Leptothrix cholodnii SP-6: one gene and its partner. The protein of the gene in region 1 interacts with the protein of each later gene in a pairwise test. Links are inferred from orthologs where the notes say so. Each region holds a gene or a part of one and is shown on either strand. Other genes may lie near its edges.

The links.
Region 2: the proteins of LCHO_RS13225 (region 1) and hypB interact in binary tests that used the Escherichia coli proteins (3 or more experiments, as listed by UniProt). The link is inferred for Leptothrix cholodnii SP-6 from one-to-one orthologs.

Annotation. Positions count from the first base shown.
Region 1 is NC_010524.1:2,901,547-2,906,024, forward strand. Bases 1,640-4,478 are described here. They hold LCHO_RS13225 (FKBP-type peptidyl-prolyl cis-trans isomerase), read left to right. Parts: upstream 1,640-2,711; coding sequence 2,712-3,245; downstream 3,246-4,478. Other genes in these bases: LCHO_RS13220 (ribosomal protein uL16 3-hydroxylase), read right to left, coding at 1,640-2,653; dut (dUTP diphosphatase), read right to left, coding at 3,285-3,737; coaBC (bifunctional phosphopantothenoylcysteine decarboxylase/phosphopantothenate--cysteine ligase CoaBC), read right to left, coding at 3,752-4,478. In the rest of the region: outer membrane protein assembly factor BamC, read left to right, coding at 1-859; LCHO_RS22805 (hypothetical protein), read right to left, coding at 986-1,177; more of LCHO_RS13220, read right to left, coding at 1,397-1,639. UniProt on the Escherichia coli protein: Folding helper with both chaperone and peptidyl-prolyl cis-trans isomerase (PPIase) activities. Chaperone activity prevents aggregation of unfolded or partially folded proteins and promotes their correct folding.
Region 2 is NC_010524.1:2,646,598-2,655,932, reverse strand. What follows is about bases 126-3,059. They hold hypB (hydrogenase nickel incorporation protein HypB), read right to left. Parts: upstream 2,112-3,059; coding sequence 1,140-2,111; downstream 126-1,139. Other genes in these bases: LCHO_RS12200 (phosphomannomutase/phosphoglucomutase), read left to right, coding at 2,736-3,059; LCHO_RS12205 (hydrogenase maturation nickel metallochaperone HypA/HybF), read right to left, coding at 2,115-2,468; LCHO_RS12215 (Kae1-like domain-containing protein), read right to left, coding at 126-1,136. Also shown: more of LCHO_RS12215, read right to left, coding at 1-125; more of LCHO_RS12200, read left to right, coding at 3,060-4,154; LCHO_RS12195 (3-deoxy-D-manno-octulosonic acid transferase), read left to right, coding at 4,169-5,485; LCHO_RS12190 (MoaD/ThiS family protein), read left to right, coding at 5,563-5,832; LCHO_RS12185 (WD40/YVTN/BNR-like repeat-containing protein), read left to right, coding at 5,942-7,033; LCHO_RS12180 (TolC family outer membrane protein), read right to left, coding at 7,046-8,377; LCHO_RS12175 (rhodanese-like domain-containing protein), read right to left, coding at 8,432-8,776; LCHO_RS12170 (protein-L-isoaspartate O-methyltransferase family protein), read right to left, coding at 8,806-9,335. UniProt on the Escherichia coli protein: Involved in the maturation of [NiFe] hydrogenases. Required for nickel insertion into the metal center of the hydrogenase. Exhibits a low intrinsic GTPase activity, which is essential for nickel insertion.

The DNA of each region.
Region 1 (4,478 bases):
CGAGCGCTCCGGCAACCAGCGCTGGCTCGTCACGTCGTCGACGCCGGAGCAGCTCTGGCCGGTGCTGCGCGAGTACTGGCAGGCCAACGGCTTCACGTTGCTGGTCGACAAGCCCGAACTGGGCGTGATGGAAACCGACTGGCTCGAGAACCGCGGCAAGCTGCCGCAGAACACCTTGAGCCGGGCGATCAGCAAGGTCTTCGAAGCCCTCACCGACAGCGACGAGCGCGACCGCTACCGCATGCTGGTCGAACGCGGCGCGCAGGGCACCGAAGTCACCATCAGCCACCGCGGTGCGGTCCAGGTCGTCACGGGCGACCGCAACAACGAACAGGTTCGCTGGCAGACCCGGCCCACCGACCCCACCCTCGAAGCCGAAATGCTGGCTCGCCTGCTGGCGCACCTGGCACCGGCAGCAGATGCCACCGCGGCTGCGCCGGCACTGGCAGCGGCCGCACAGACCGTCGCCGCCGCGCCGGCCGCGCCGCCGCGGGCCCGCATCGATGCGTCGGCCGCGGTGCCGACGCTGCAGGTCGACGACGGATTCGATCGCGCCTGGCGCCGTGTCGGTGTGGCGCTCGATCGCAACGGCTTCACGGTCGAGGACCGCGACCGCAGCCAGGGCGTCTACTTCGTGCGCTACGTCGACCCCAAGCTCGCCGGCAAGGAAGACCCCAACTTCATCGCACGCCTGTTCGGCGCCAAGAAGGAAGACCTTTCGGGCAAGCGCTACCGCGTTCAAGTCGCCGCCGAAGGCAGTACGGCCAGCACCGTGTCGGTGCTCAACAGCGAAGGCATGGCCAGTGCCGACGAAAGCGCCCGCAACATCGCCCAACTGCTGCTTGTGGAGTTGCGCTGACGCATCAAGGGCATCGACCGGCCCTGCAGCCGACCCGCGCTCCGCGCCGGTCGGCTTTTTTCTGCTCGTCGCAGACAGCCAAAAAAAAGCCGCCCGGAGGCGGCTTTTCGAATCGAAGCGGTGTGCTCAGTTCGAAGCAGCGGAAGCAGCAGCTTCGACAGGAGCGGACGCTTCCATCGCAGGAGCCGAAGCCTCAACGGCAGGAGCCGAAGCTTCCACGGCAGCGGGAGCAGCAGCAGGAGCGGCTTCTTCCTTCTTGCCACAGGCGGCGAGGGCAGCGGCGGCGATCAGGGCGGCCATCAGGAGCGACTTGTTCATGGTTATTTCCTTGGGTCTTGGAGTCAGACAATTACCGGTAATTGCGGGGCTCTCGGACGAGGCTCAAACAAGAAGCCAACAATTCGTCAAGTCCCACCTGAAGCGTGATCAGCTCGAGCATTTTCACGTCCAGCCCGCAAGTATACCCATTCGGCGTGCACTCGGCAGGTGCCCGGTATGCAGCCAAAGCCGGAACCGGTGCACCCGAGCGTGCCGGGCTCAGCCAGCCAGCGGGTGCAGCCAGCCGTCGTCAGCCCACTGCTCCAGCAAGGCACGCAACGCCGGACTGGCTCGGCGCAGGGTGGTGGCATCGAGTTGGCGCGCGTCGGCCAGCAGATGCAGCATCGCCGCATCGCGGCCCGCCGCACGCCACGAATCGCCGTTGCAATAGACGTGGCCGTCGTCGTAGAGCAGGCAGCTGCGGTCATCGAGCCGGACACCCACACCGTCAGGCAGCGGCTCGCCGAGCTCGAAGCTGACCTGCGCCTTGGGCTCGCTCAGGTACTCGCCCAACGCGCGCGCGAGTGCGCCAGGCTCGGCCAGCGCGCGCATCAGGCCCTGCTCGGCAAACGCCAGCAGTTCGGCCGGGATGCGCCCGGGCGCCGCGGTGGCCGACTGCTTGGGGTCGCGATAGACCGGCGGGCGCGCACCGGCATCGGCCGGATCGTCGATGCCGTCGGCCAGACGCAGCAGCGTCTCGCGCACCAGTTCGCTGCGCTGCGGCGAGCGGAAACCCACCGAGCACGTCATGCACTCGCCGTCGACCGCATCGCCGTCATGGGCCCAGCCGGGCGGCAGGTAGAGCATGTCGCCCGGCTCGAGCACCCACTCTTCTTCATGACGGAAGTTCTCGATGATCTTGACCGGCAGCCCTTCCCTCAGGCGCGCGTCGGGCAGGCGGCCGATGCGCCAGCGCCGCCGGCCCGCCACCTGGATCAGGAAGACGTCGTAGGAGTCGAAGTGCGGCCCGACACCGCCCCCCTCGCTGGCCCAGGAGATCATCAGATCGTCGAGCCGGGCCTGTGGCACGAAGCGGAAGCGGTTCAGCAGGTCGGCGGCAGCCGGCACGTGCAGGTTGAGGCCCTGCACCAGCACCGTCCAGCCGGGTTGCTTGATGGCCGGCAGCGAGCGGCGCGGCATCGGTCCGCGCTTGAACTGCCACGTCTGCCGGTCGCCCTCGCCCTGACGGCTCAGGAATCGGGACTCGACCGCATCGTCTTCGAGCATCGCGAACATCTGCGCGCGCGACACCGGCGGCTCGATGCCCGGCACGGCCTGGCGCACCAGCAGCGGCTTGCGCTGCCAGTGGCGCTGCATGAAGACCGACGGACTGAGCCCGCCGAGCAGCTCGCAGGGCAGGTCGAGCGGCGGCACGGCCGCGTCAGGATGGACGGGAGACGGCGTCGAGCCCTTCGTGACCGAGGGCTTGGCGGGTTGGGCTGCAGCGGATGCAGCGCGGCTTTTCGGGAGATTCATGCCCGCATTGTGCCGGCGGGCTTCGGGGGCCTCGCGCGCGCATGCGATCATTCCGGCCATGAGAATTTCAGAACCCTGTGTCGTCAGCCTGACCTGGCGCCTTGAAGATGCCCAAGGGCAACTGATCGACGAACTGGTCGAGCCGGTCGAGTTCTTCTACGGCGGCGACGACCTGTTCGCCAAGGTCGAAGAGGTCATCAACGGCGAAGGTGCCGGCTTCGAGGCCACGCTGCACCTGGAGCCCGAACACGCGTTCGGCGAGTACCACGCCGAGCTGGTGTGCTTCGAGGAACGCCGCCTGTTCCCCGACGGCATCGCGCCGGGCATGCAGTTCGAGGGCCTGCCCGAAGGCAGCCAGACGCCCGACATGCCGAGCGCGGTGATCTACACCATCACCGAGGTCTACGACAGCCATGTCGTGCTCGACGGCAACCACCCGCTGGCCGGCGTCGCGCTGGTGCTGCAGCTGCAGGTGACGGACGTGCGCGAAGCCGACGAAGAAGAGATCCTGCGCCGCAGCGTCGACAACGACGCCACCGGCCTGCTCAGCCTGGCGCCGGTCATGGCGACCGACAACCAGACGATGCACTGAGGTGCGATGCGGCGGTCCGCCGCGCGGATTGCCCGTCGGTCAGCCTCGGCCGGTGGAGCCGAAGCCCGCCACGCCGCGATCGCTGGCCTCGAATTCGTCGACCTGCCGGAACTGCGCCTGCACCACCGGCACGATCACCAGCTGGGCGATGCGTTCGAGCGGCTGCACGGCATAGGCCACACTGCCGCGGTTCCAGCAGCTCACCATCAGCTGGCCCTGGTAATCGCTGTCGATCAGCCCGACCAGATTGCCCAGCACGATGCCGTGTTTGTGGCCCAGCCCCGAGCGCGGCAGGATGATCGCCGCCAGGCCGGGATCGGCGATGTGGATGGCGATGCCGGTGGGGATCAGCGTGGTCTGGCCGGGCGCGATCTCGAGCGGCAGGTCGATGCAGGCGCGCAGGTCCAGGCCGGCGGCACCGGGCGTCGCGTAGGCGGGCAACTGCTCGGCCAGGCGGGCGTCGAGCAGCTTGTATTCGATCTGGGTGTTCATGGATGTCGGGGATTTCAGGTCGTTGCCGACGCGCGTGAGCCGGCCAGACGCCGGGCGATGTCGCCCACCAGCGCGCGCGCCAGGCTGAGCTTGTCGGTGGCGCGGCCGTCTTCGGGCAGGGCGCGCTCGCCGTCGGCGTCGACCAGCAGCAGCGCGTTGTCGTCGCGCCCGAAGGTGGCGGGACCGAGGTTGCCGACGATCAGCGGCACCTTCTTGCGCAGCAGTTTTTCGCGCGCGTGCTGGGCCAGCTTCTCGCTCTCGGCGGCAAAGCCGACGCAGTAAGGCGGCTCGGGCAAAGCCGCCACCGCGGCCAGGATGTCGGCGTTTTCGGTCAGCTCGAAGCTCGGTGCGACCTTCTTGCCGGCCTTCTTGATCTTGTGCGCGCTCAGGTTGGCCGGGCGCCAGTCGGCCACCGCGGCGGTGGCGACGAACACGTCGTGCTGCGCCGCCGCGGGCATCACCGCGTCGTGCATCTGCTGCGCCGAGCGCACGTCGATGCGCGCCACGCCGCGCGGCGTGGGCAGGTGCACCGGACCGGCGATCAAGGTGACGGCCGCACCGGCTTCGCGCGCCGCGCGGGCGATCGCAAAACCCATCTTGCCGCTCGACAGGTTGGTGATGCCACGCACCGGGTCGATCGCCTCGAAGGTCGGTCCGGCCGTGATCAGCATCGACACGCCCGCCAGCGGCTTGGGCGAGAGTGCGGCGATCAGGTCCTCGACGATCTGCTCGGCTTCGAGC
Region 2 (9,335 bases), 250 kb from region 1 along the record:
TCCGCAAAATGAGGATCGGCGATCGTGCAGGCGGCGACCCAGGCCTGGCCGAGCGCCAGCCCGGCGTCGCCGCAGCTCATGGCCTGGGGCTGATGCACGGCCAGGCCGGCGTCCTGCAGCCGCCGGGTCAGCTGGGTGTTCAGCACGCGGTTCATGAAGCAGCCGCCGCCGAGCACGACATCGCGCAGGCTACGTTCGCGCGCGGCGCCGATCGCGGCGTGCGCCAGGCCGTTGACCAGCGCGAGGTGGAACGAGCCGGCGCCGTGCGACACGGCGCGGGCATTGGCCGGGTCGATCTCGAACAGGCGGCCGACGATCGGGCGCAGGTCGAGGCTTTCCCACGGCTCGTCGAAGCTGGGGTGGGCGCGCTGCCACGCCGCAGCGCAGGCTTCGAGCGCGATCGCCGCTTCGGCTTCGGTCGACTGGCGCACGCTCAGGCCGAGCGCGCCGGCGGCGGCGTCGAACCAGCGGCCGGCGCTGCTGGTGAGCGGGCAGTTGACGTTGCGTTCGAGCATGCTGCGCACCACCCGGGCCGCCTGCGCGCCGACGATCGGCGCAAAACGGGCCTCGATGCGGTCGCCGCGGCCCAGCGCGTGCATCAGGCCTGCGGCCATGCGCCAGGGTTCGCGCGCCGCCATGTCGCCGCCGGGCAGCAGCAAGGGCTGCAGATGGCCGATGCGCTGCCAGCGGTGCGCCGCGGCGCCGCCGTCGACCCACAACACCTCGCCGCCCCAGGCCGTGCCGTCGCTGCCGAGCCCGACGCCGTCGAGCGCCAGGCCGATCACCGGCAAGCGCAGGCCCTGTTCGGCGATGACGGCGGCGATGTGCGCGTGGTGGTGCTGCACGGCAATCGACGGCAGGCCGAGCTGCTCGGCCGCGGCGAGGGCGACGCGGGTGCTGTGGAAGTCGGGATGCAGGTCGTGTGCGACCGCCTGCAGCGGGCCGTCGCCGGCGCCCAGCAGGGTCTCGACCGACACCTGCAGCGCGTCGCACGCGGCGGCGTCACCCAGGTCGCCGTGCAGCGCGGACCAGCGCGCCCGGTCGCCGTCGAGCCGGCAGGCGCTGTTCTTCAGGTAGGCGCCGCATGCCAGCACGCGCAGGGGCGCGGGGCAGGGCAGAGATGTGGGGCCCGGCACGGCTCAGGCCTTGATGCCGGCGGCGGCCAGCTGCGCTTCGAGTTGGGCGATCCGGCTGCGCAGCGCGGCCTCGGTGGCGCCGGCGTCATCGGCGGTGTCGTGCTCGTGCGCTTGGGCCGGCTCGCCCGCGTGCAACAGCCAGTCGATCCAGGCGTCCATGCCCTGGCCGGTCCTGGCCGACACCAGCAGCACCTCGATGCCCGGGTTGACGCGGCGTGCGTACTCGATGCATTTGGGGATGTCGAAGTCGAGGTAGGGCAGCAGGTCGATCTTGTTGAGCACCATGAGCCGGGCGGCGGCGAACATGTCGGGGTACTTGATCGGCTTGTCCTCACCCTCGGTGACCGAGAGGATGGCGATCTTGGCGGCCTCGCCCAGGTCCCACATTGCCGGGCAGACGAGGTTGCCGACGTTCTCGATGAACAGCAGTGCGTCGGCGTGGTGATGGCCCTGCGCGTGTCCGTGTCCGTCGTGCGTGTGTTCGTGACCGTGGCTGTGGCTGTGCCCGTGCAGATCGAGCCGCGCGAACGCGTCACCCACCATCTGCGCATCCAGATGGCAGCCCTTGCCGGTGTTGATCTGGATCGCCGCGGCGCCGGTGGCGCGGATGCGGTCGGCGTCGTTCGAGGTCTGCTGGTCGCCCTCGATCACCGCCAGCGGCAGCTGTGGCGCGGCGCTCTTGAGCGCCTCGATGGTGGCGCACAGCAGCGTGGTCTTGCCCGAGCCGGGGCTCGACACCAGGTTGTAGGCGGTGATGCCGTGCGAGGCGAAGTGCGCGCGGTTGTGCGCGGCCAGGCGGTTGTTCTCGCCCAGCACGTCGACCTCGAGCTTGATGGCGCGCGCCTGGCTCATGCCCGGCACCGACACCCGCGCCGCTCCGGCGCCGTAATGCAGGTCGCCGGTATTCGGCGCCACGCTGACATGTTCATGCGGGGCGGCTGGCGCCCCGCTGCTGCATCCGCAGACGACACACATGGCTCAGGTCTCCTCGTCGTGCACCAGCAGGTCGAGCACCCGAAGCTCGGTCCCGCCGGTGGCTTGTAGCTGAAATCCGCTGCACAGCGGGCAGGGGTCGGCGCGCGAGGTGATCTCCACGCTGCAGCTGCAGCGCGGGCACCAGGCCGTGCCGGGGGGCTCGTCGATCTCGATCGCGGCGCCTTCGAGGCAGGTGCCGGGCGTGATGGCTTCGAGCGCGAAACGCAGCGCCCGCACCTCCACACCCGCCAGCGCGCCGGCCTCGAGCCGCAGTTGCGAGACGCGCCTGAAGCCTTCGCGCGCTGCGGCGTCCTCGATCACCTTGACGATGCCGCCGGCCAGGCTCAGCTCATGCATGGGCGGGCTCCTCGACGCGCGGGGCGAGCCGCTGCAGGACATCGATCGATCGTGAAAGCGTAGGCATTGCGCCATTGTGATGCCGGGCGGGCGCGTGGACCGTCCGCAGGGCTGTGCAAGCCTGCATCCGTCGTCACGCCGCCAGGCCCGACGGTCGGGCACGAGGCGCAGCACCCGCGGACGGGGGCCTGTCCGTCAGGTCGGAGCGAATCGGCGCTCCCTACAATCCGCGCCGATTTCTTCCATTTTCAAGGTCAGGTCTTCGGCATGAAAACACTCGCATCGGCATTCAAGGCCTATGACATCCGCGGCATCGTCGGGCAGGCGCTCGACGTCGAATTTGCCGAGCACCTCGGCCGTGCCTTCGGCAGCGAGGCGATCGCCGCCGGCGAACGCGCGGTGGCGGTGGGCCGCGACGGCCGCGTCTCCGGGCCGGACCTGTCGGCGGCGCTGATGCGCGGGCTGGCCTCGACCGGGCTGGATGTGGTCGACCTCGGCGCGGTGACCACGCCGATGCTCTATTACGTGGCCGCCACCCGCGGCGAACACGGTTGCCGCAGCGGCATCCAGGTGACGGGCAGCCACAACCCGAAGGACTACAACGGCTTCAAGATGGTGCTGGCCGGCGTGGCGATCCACGGCGAGGCGATCCAGAAACTGCGCACGCGCATGGAGGCCGAGGATTACCTGCACGTGCCCGGCAAGCGCAAGAACTCCAAGCCGCGCGTGGGCCGCATCGCGGCGATGGACATCCTGCCGGAATACACGCACCGCGTCGTCAGCGACTGCAAGCTGGCGCGGCCGATGAAGATCGTGGTCGACTCGGGCAACGGCATTCCGGGCGCCTCGGGGCCCGCCATCCTGCGGGCGCTGGGCTGTGACGTGATCGACATCTACAGCCGCGTCGACGGCGATTTTCCGAACCACCATCCCGATCCGTCCAAGCTCGAAAACCTGGCCGACCTGATCAAGATCGTGCACGCCACCGACGCCGAACTCGGCCTGGCGTTCGACGGCGATGGCGACCGGCTGGGCCTGGTCACCAAGGACGGCGAGATCATCTTCCCGGACCGCCAGATGCTGCTGTTCGCACGCGACATCCTGAGCCGGCACCCGGGCGGCACGATCATCTTCGACGTCAAGTGCTCGCAGCGCCTGTCGGCCGGCATTCTTGAAGCGGGCGGTGTGCCGCTGATGTGGAAGACCGGCCACTCGCTGGTGAAAGCCAAGCTGCGCGAGACCGGCGCGCCGATCGCCGGTGAGATGAGCGGCCACATCTTCTTCGGCGAGCGCTGGTATGGCTTCGACGACGCGATGTACACCGCCGGCCGCCTGCTGGAGATCCTGTCGCGCTTCGACGACCCGAGCGCGGTGCTCAAGGCGCTGCCGACCAGCTTCAGCACGCCCGAACTGAACGTCGCGGTGCCGGCCGGCAACCAGCACCAGATCGTCGAGGAGCTGATCGCTCAAGCCGACTTTCCGGGTGCCACGATCGGCACCATCGACGGCCTGCGGGGCGACTATCCGGACGGCTTCGGCCTGATCCGGGCGTCGAACACCACGCCGGTGCTGGTGCTGCGTTTCGAGGGCCACACCGAGGCGGCGCTGCATCGCATCGAAGGTGATTTCATGGCGGCGCTGCGCCGGGTCATGCCTGAAGCGCAAGTGCAGCAGGCGGCGCACTGAACGCCGGCTCGCCCGTGATCGCACTCAAGCGCGGTCTGGCGCGGCTGGCCTACAGCACGCTGCTGCGCGGGCTCACGCCGCTGCTGCTGGCGCGGCTGTTCTGGCGCGCGCGGCGTGAGCCGCCGTATGGCCAGGCGATCGGCGAGCGGCTCGGTTTCGGCGCGCCCACCAAACCGGGCGCGCTATGGCTGCACGCGGTCTCGCTCGGTGAAACCCGCGCCGCCGAGCCGCTGATCCAGGCCTTGCGCGCGGCCCGGCCTGGGCTGCGGCTGCTGCTCACGCACGGCACCGCCACCGGCCGCGAGACCGGCGCGGCGCTGCTGCGCGCCGGTGACGCGCAACGCTGGCTGCCGTTCGACACCCCCGGCGCGGTGCGGCGTTTCCTGCGCCGCCATCGGCCGGCCATCGGCGTGCTGATGGAGACCGAGGTCTGGCCGAACCTGCAGGCCGAGGCGCTGGCCGCCGGTGTGCCGATGGTGCTGGCCAACGCACGGCTGTCGGACAAGAGCCTGCGCAAGTCGCTGCGGCTCGACGCGTTGATGCGGCCGGCGGTCGAGGCGCTGTCCACGGCGCTGGCGCAGACCGAGGACGACGCCCGGCGCCTGCGCGAAGCCGGCGCCCGCGACGTGCAGGTGTGCGGCAACATCAAGTTCGACCTGCGCCCCGACCCGGCCTTGCTGACGCGCGGCCGGCACTGGCGTGTTGCTGCAGCCGGCCGGCCGATCGTGCTGGCGGCGAGCTGGCGCGAAGGCGAGGACGAGCCCCTGCTGCAGGCCTGGGCCGCGATGCTGGCGCAATCCGACCCGTCAGCCCGCCGCCCCGTGCTGGCGCTGGTGCCGCGCCATCCGCAGCGTTTCGACGAGGTGGCGGCGCTGGTGCAGGCCGCGGGGCTGACGCTGTCTCGACGCAGCAGCTGGGGCGAGGGCGACGCCGCGGTGCCCGATGCGGCGGCGCAGGCCGACGTCTGGCTGGGCGACTCGATGCGCGAGATGCCGGCCTATTACGCGCTGGCCGACGTGGCGCTGCTGGGCGGCAGTTTCGCGCCGCTGGGCGGCCAGAACCTGATCGAGGCGGCCGCCTGCGGCTGCCCGGTGGTGATGGGGCCGCACACCTTCAACTTTGCCGACGCGGCCCAGCTGGCCGAGGCCCAATCGGCCGCGCGTCGGGTGCCGGCGATCGGCAACGGCGTGGCGTTGGCGGTCGCGCAGGCCGGTGACGTGTCGGCCCACGCGCAGGCCTCGGCCGCGGCCCTGGCCTACGCCGCGGCGCACCAGGGCGCGTCCGAACGCATGGCGGCGATCCTGCTGAAACAGGCGCGCTGGCCGGGCTGAGCGCCGCGGGTCGACCCCGCTTGCGTCATGGCGGTCATCTCACGAAGATGCAATCCCGCCCACGGCCCGGAGCCGCCATGCCCCGCCTGACCATCGCCCCCAACCTGCGCCGTCACGTCGATTGCCCGCCGCTGCAACTCGACGGCGGCACCGTCGGCGAGGTGCTGCGCGCGGCCTGGCAGCACAGCCCGCGGCTGCAGGGTTACGTGCTCGACGAACAGGGCGCGGTGCGCCAGCACGTGATGGTGTTCGTCAACGGCCAGCGCATCCACGACCGGCTCGGCCTGAGCGATGCCGTGGCACCGGCCGACGAGGTGCAGATCTTTCAGGCCTTGACCGGCGGTTGATGAAGGGCGGTTGATGGACGGCGGTTGACGGGCATGTCGATTCCAGGCCGCGTCGATCGTCGTGTCCCGTCCGACTATCGCACCACGACCCCTCGAGAGGAGACACACGATGACGCCCACGCTCTGGATCGCCACCCGCAAGGGCCTGTTCAACGCCCGCCAGGTCGACGGCGACTGGCGGCTCGCCACCGAGGCCGCCTTCCTCGGCGAGCCGGTCTCGATCCTGCTGCCCGACCCGCGTGACGGCGCGCTCTACGCGGCGCTGCGCCTGGGCCATTTCGGCTGCAAGCTGCACCGCTCGCGCGACGGCGGCGTGACCTGGGAGGAGATCGCCACGCCGGCCTATCCGCCCAAACCCGAAGGCCATGCCGACGCCACCGCGTGGAAGCTCGACACGGTCTGGTCGCTCGAAGCCGGCGGTGCCGACCAGCCCGGCCGGCTCTGGGCCGGCACCATCCCCGGCGGGCTGTTTCGCAGTGACGACTCGGGCGCCTCGTGGCAGCTGGTCGAGTCGCTCTGGAACGTGCCCGAGCGCCTGCAGTGGTTCGGCGGCGGCTACGACTTCCCCGGCATCCACTCGATCTGCGTCGACCCGCGCGACAGCCGCTGTGTGCTGGTGGCGGTGTCGTGCGGCGGCGTCTGGCTGACGCAGGACGACGGCGCCAGCTGGCAGCTGCTGGGCGAAGGCCTGAGCGCCGACTACCTGCCGCCCGAGCGCATCGGCGACGCGGCGGTGCAGGACCCGCACCGCGTGCAGCGTTGCGCGGGCCAGCCCGATCAGCTGTGGATGCAGCATCACAGCGGCGTGTTCCGCTCCGGCGATGGCGGGCGCAGCTGGCGCGCCGTGACGGACATCGCGCCGTCGGCCTTCGGTTTTGCGGTGGCGGTGCACCCGCAGGATGCCGAGCGGGTCTGGCTGGTGCCGGCGCAAGCCGATGCGCAGCGCGTGCCGGTCAACGCCACCCTGGTCGTCAACCGCAGCACCGACGGTGGCGCGCACTGGCACGCGGTGTGGGACGGCCTGCCGTCACCGGCCTGGGACCTGATCTACCGCCACGGCCTGGCGATCGACGACAGCGGCCAGCTGCTCGCGATGGGTTCGACCACCGGCGGGCTCTGGCTGTCCGGCGATGCCGGCAACCGCTGGCAGACGCTGTCGAGCCAGCTGCCGCCGATCTACGCGGTGCGCTGGGCGGCCTGAGCCGCCAGGGTTTCAGCGGCCGAGCAGGCCGTTGATGGTGTCGAGGTCACCGACCGACAGCACGCCCGCGGCCTGGCGCAGCCGCAGGCCGTTGACCAGCACGTCGTAGCGCGCCTTGGCGAGGTCGCGCTGGGTCGAGTAGAGCTGGGTCTGGGCATTGAGCACGTCGAGGTTGACACGCACGCCGACGCGGTAGCCGGTCTGGGTCGCTTCGAGCGCGAGCTTCGATGACGATTCGGCCGCCTCGAACGCCAGCACCTGCGCCTGGCCCGACTGCACGCCGAAGTAGACCTGCCGCGTGGCCTGCGCCACCGCGCGGCGGGCGGTGTCGAGGTCGTTGCGCGATTTTTCTTCGAGCGCCACGGTTTCCTTGACGCGGTTGTCGATCGCGCCGCCGCTGTAGAGCGGCATGCGCAGCGTCAGGCCGATCCGGGCGTTGCTGGACACGCCCTTGCCGCCCGACGACACCGCCGCCGAGCCCGAGTTGTGGGCGCTGCCCATCGAGCCTTCGAGGTCGAGCGTCGGGCTGTGGCCGGCGTCGGCGCGGCGGGTTTCGAGCTTGGCGATCTCGTAGCCGACCCGGGCCTTGCGCACCAGCGGCGCGTCGGCGGTCTTGGCGACCCAGCCTTCGACGTCGTCGCTGGCCAGGTTGGGCAGTACCACCGGCTGGGCCAGTGGCGTGGGCTCGATGCCGGTCTTGCCGATCAGCTGGTCGAGCGCGATGCGCTTGGTGCGCAGGTCGTTGTCGGCGGCGATCTCCTGTGCGCTGGCGAGGTCGAAGCGCGCCTGCGCCTCGCGCGTGTCGGTGATGGTGGCGGTGCCGACCTCGAAATTGCGCTTGGCCGACGCCAGCTGCTCGCTGATCGCGGTCTTGTTGGCCTGCGCGGTGGCGAGCGTGTCGACCGCGCCGAGCACGTCGAAATAGGCCTGCGCCACCCGCACCATCAGGTCCTGCTCGGCGCTGGCGAGGTCGGCCTCGACCACTTCGAGCGACTTGCGGGCCTGGTCGACCGCTGCCGAATTGGCGCGGTTGATGAGCGGCTGGACGGCGCTCACGCCCACCGTCGCGGCGGTCAGGTTGCGGGTGCCGGCCAGCGGCGTGTCGCTGACCGACTGCGCCGCGCCGGCGCTCAGGCCGACGTTGGGGCGCAGCAGCGACTCGGACTGCGCGGCGCGGAACTGCGTCGCCTGGGCCTGCGCCTGCGCGGCCAGGTAGCCGGCGTCGTAGCTGCGGGCAGCGTCGTAGAGCTCGCGCAGGCTTTGCGCATGTGCGGGCACGGCCAGGGCGGCCAAGGCCGCCAGCACGGACACCAGCAGGGGCTTGCGCGCGGTCGAGAGCTTCATCGAGAGGTCCTTTTCTTGGCCAGGGGAGATGCACGGCGGCCGTGGCGGCCAGGTTCAGTAGGTCGGCACCGTCGGATCGACAACGCGCGACCAGGCGTCGATGCCACCCGCGATGTTATACACATGGGGGTATCTTTGCCCATCCAGGTACATCGCCACCTGCAGACTGCGCATGCCGTGGTGGCACAGCACCAGCAGCGGCTGCGCGGCATCGAGCTCGCCGGCATGGCGGGCCGGCACCTGCTGCATCGGGATGCAGCGGGTCTCGACGCCCGGCAGGCTCAGGCTGGCGGTGGCCACTTCCCAGGCTTCGCGCACGTCCAGCAGCGCGGGCCTGAGGCCCTGGCCGCGCCAGGTGTCGAGCAGGGCGGCGATGTCCCGGACGGCGACTTGTTGCATCTTCTTGGCCGGAAAAAGGACCGTTCGGGTCAGAACGAGAAACGCGAGGGTTCGCCGAAACCGTCGAGCCGGGGCGCGACGGTGTCGAACAGCACCTCGGTGCGGAAATCGCGCTCGCCGGTGCGGGTGACGCGGGTGGCCCGCATCATCGGGGCCTGGCCGACCACGGCGACCAGCCGGCCACCGACCTTGAGTTGCTGCAGCAGCGCGGCGGGCACTTCGGCCACCGAGCCCGACAGCACGATGGCGTCCCACGGACCGGCGACGGCCTTGGCATCGGAGCCGTCGGCCTGGCGCACCTCGGCGTTCATGATCTTGGCGTGGCGCAGGTTCTCGCGTGCCATCGCGACCAGCTCGGGGCGGGTCTCGAGGCTGACGACCTGCTGCGCCTTGTGCGCCAGCAGCGCGGCCATGAAGCCCGAGCCGGTGCCGATCTCAAGCACCTTCTCGTGGCGGTGCGGGGCGAGGTCCTGCAGCAGGCGGGCCTCGAGGCGCGGGGCGAGCATGGACTGGCCGCCGGGCAGCGGCACCTCCAGGTCCATGAAGGCGACGCTGCGGT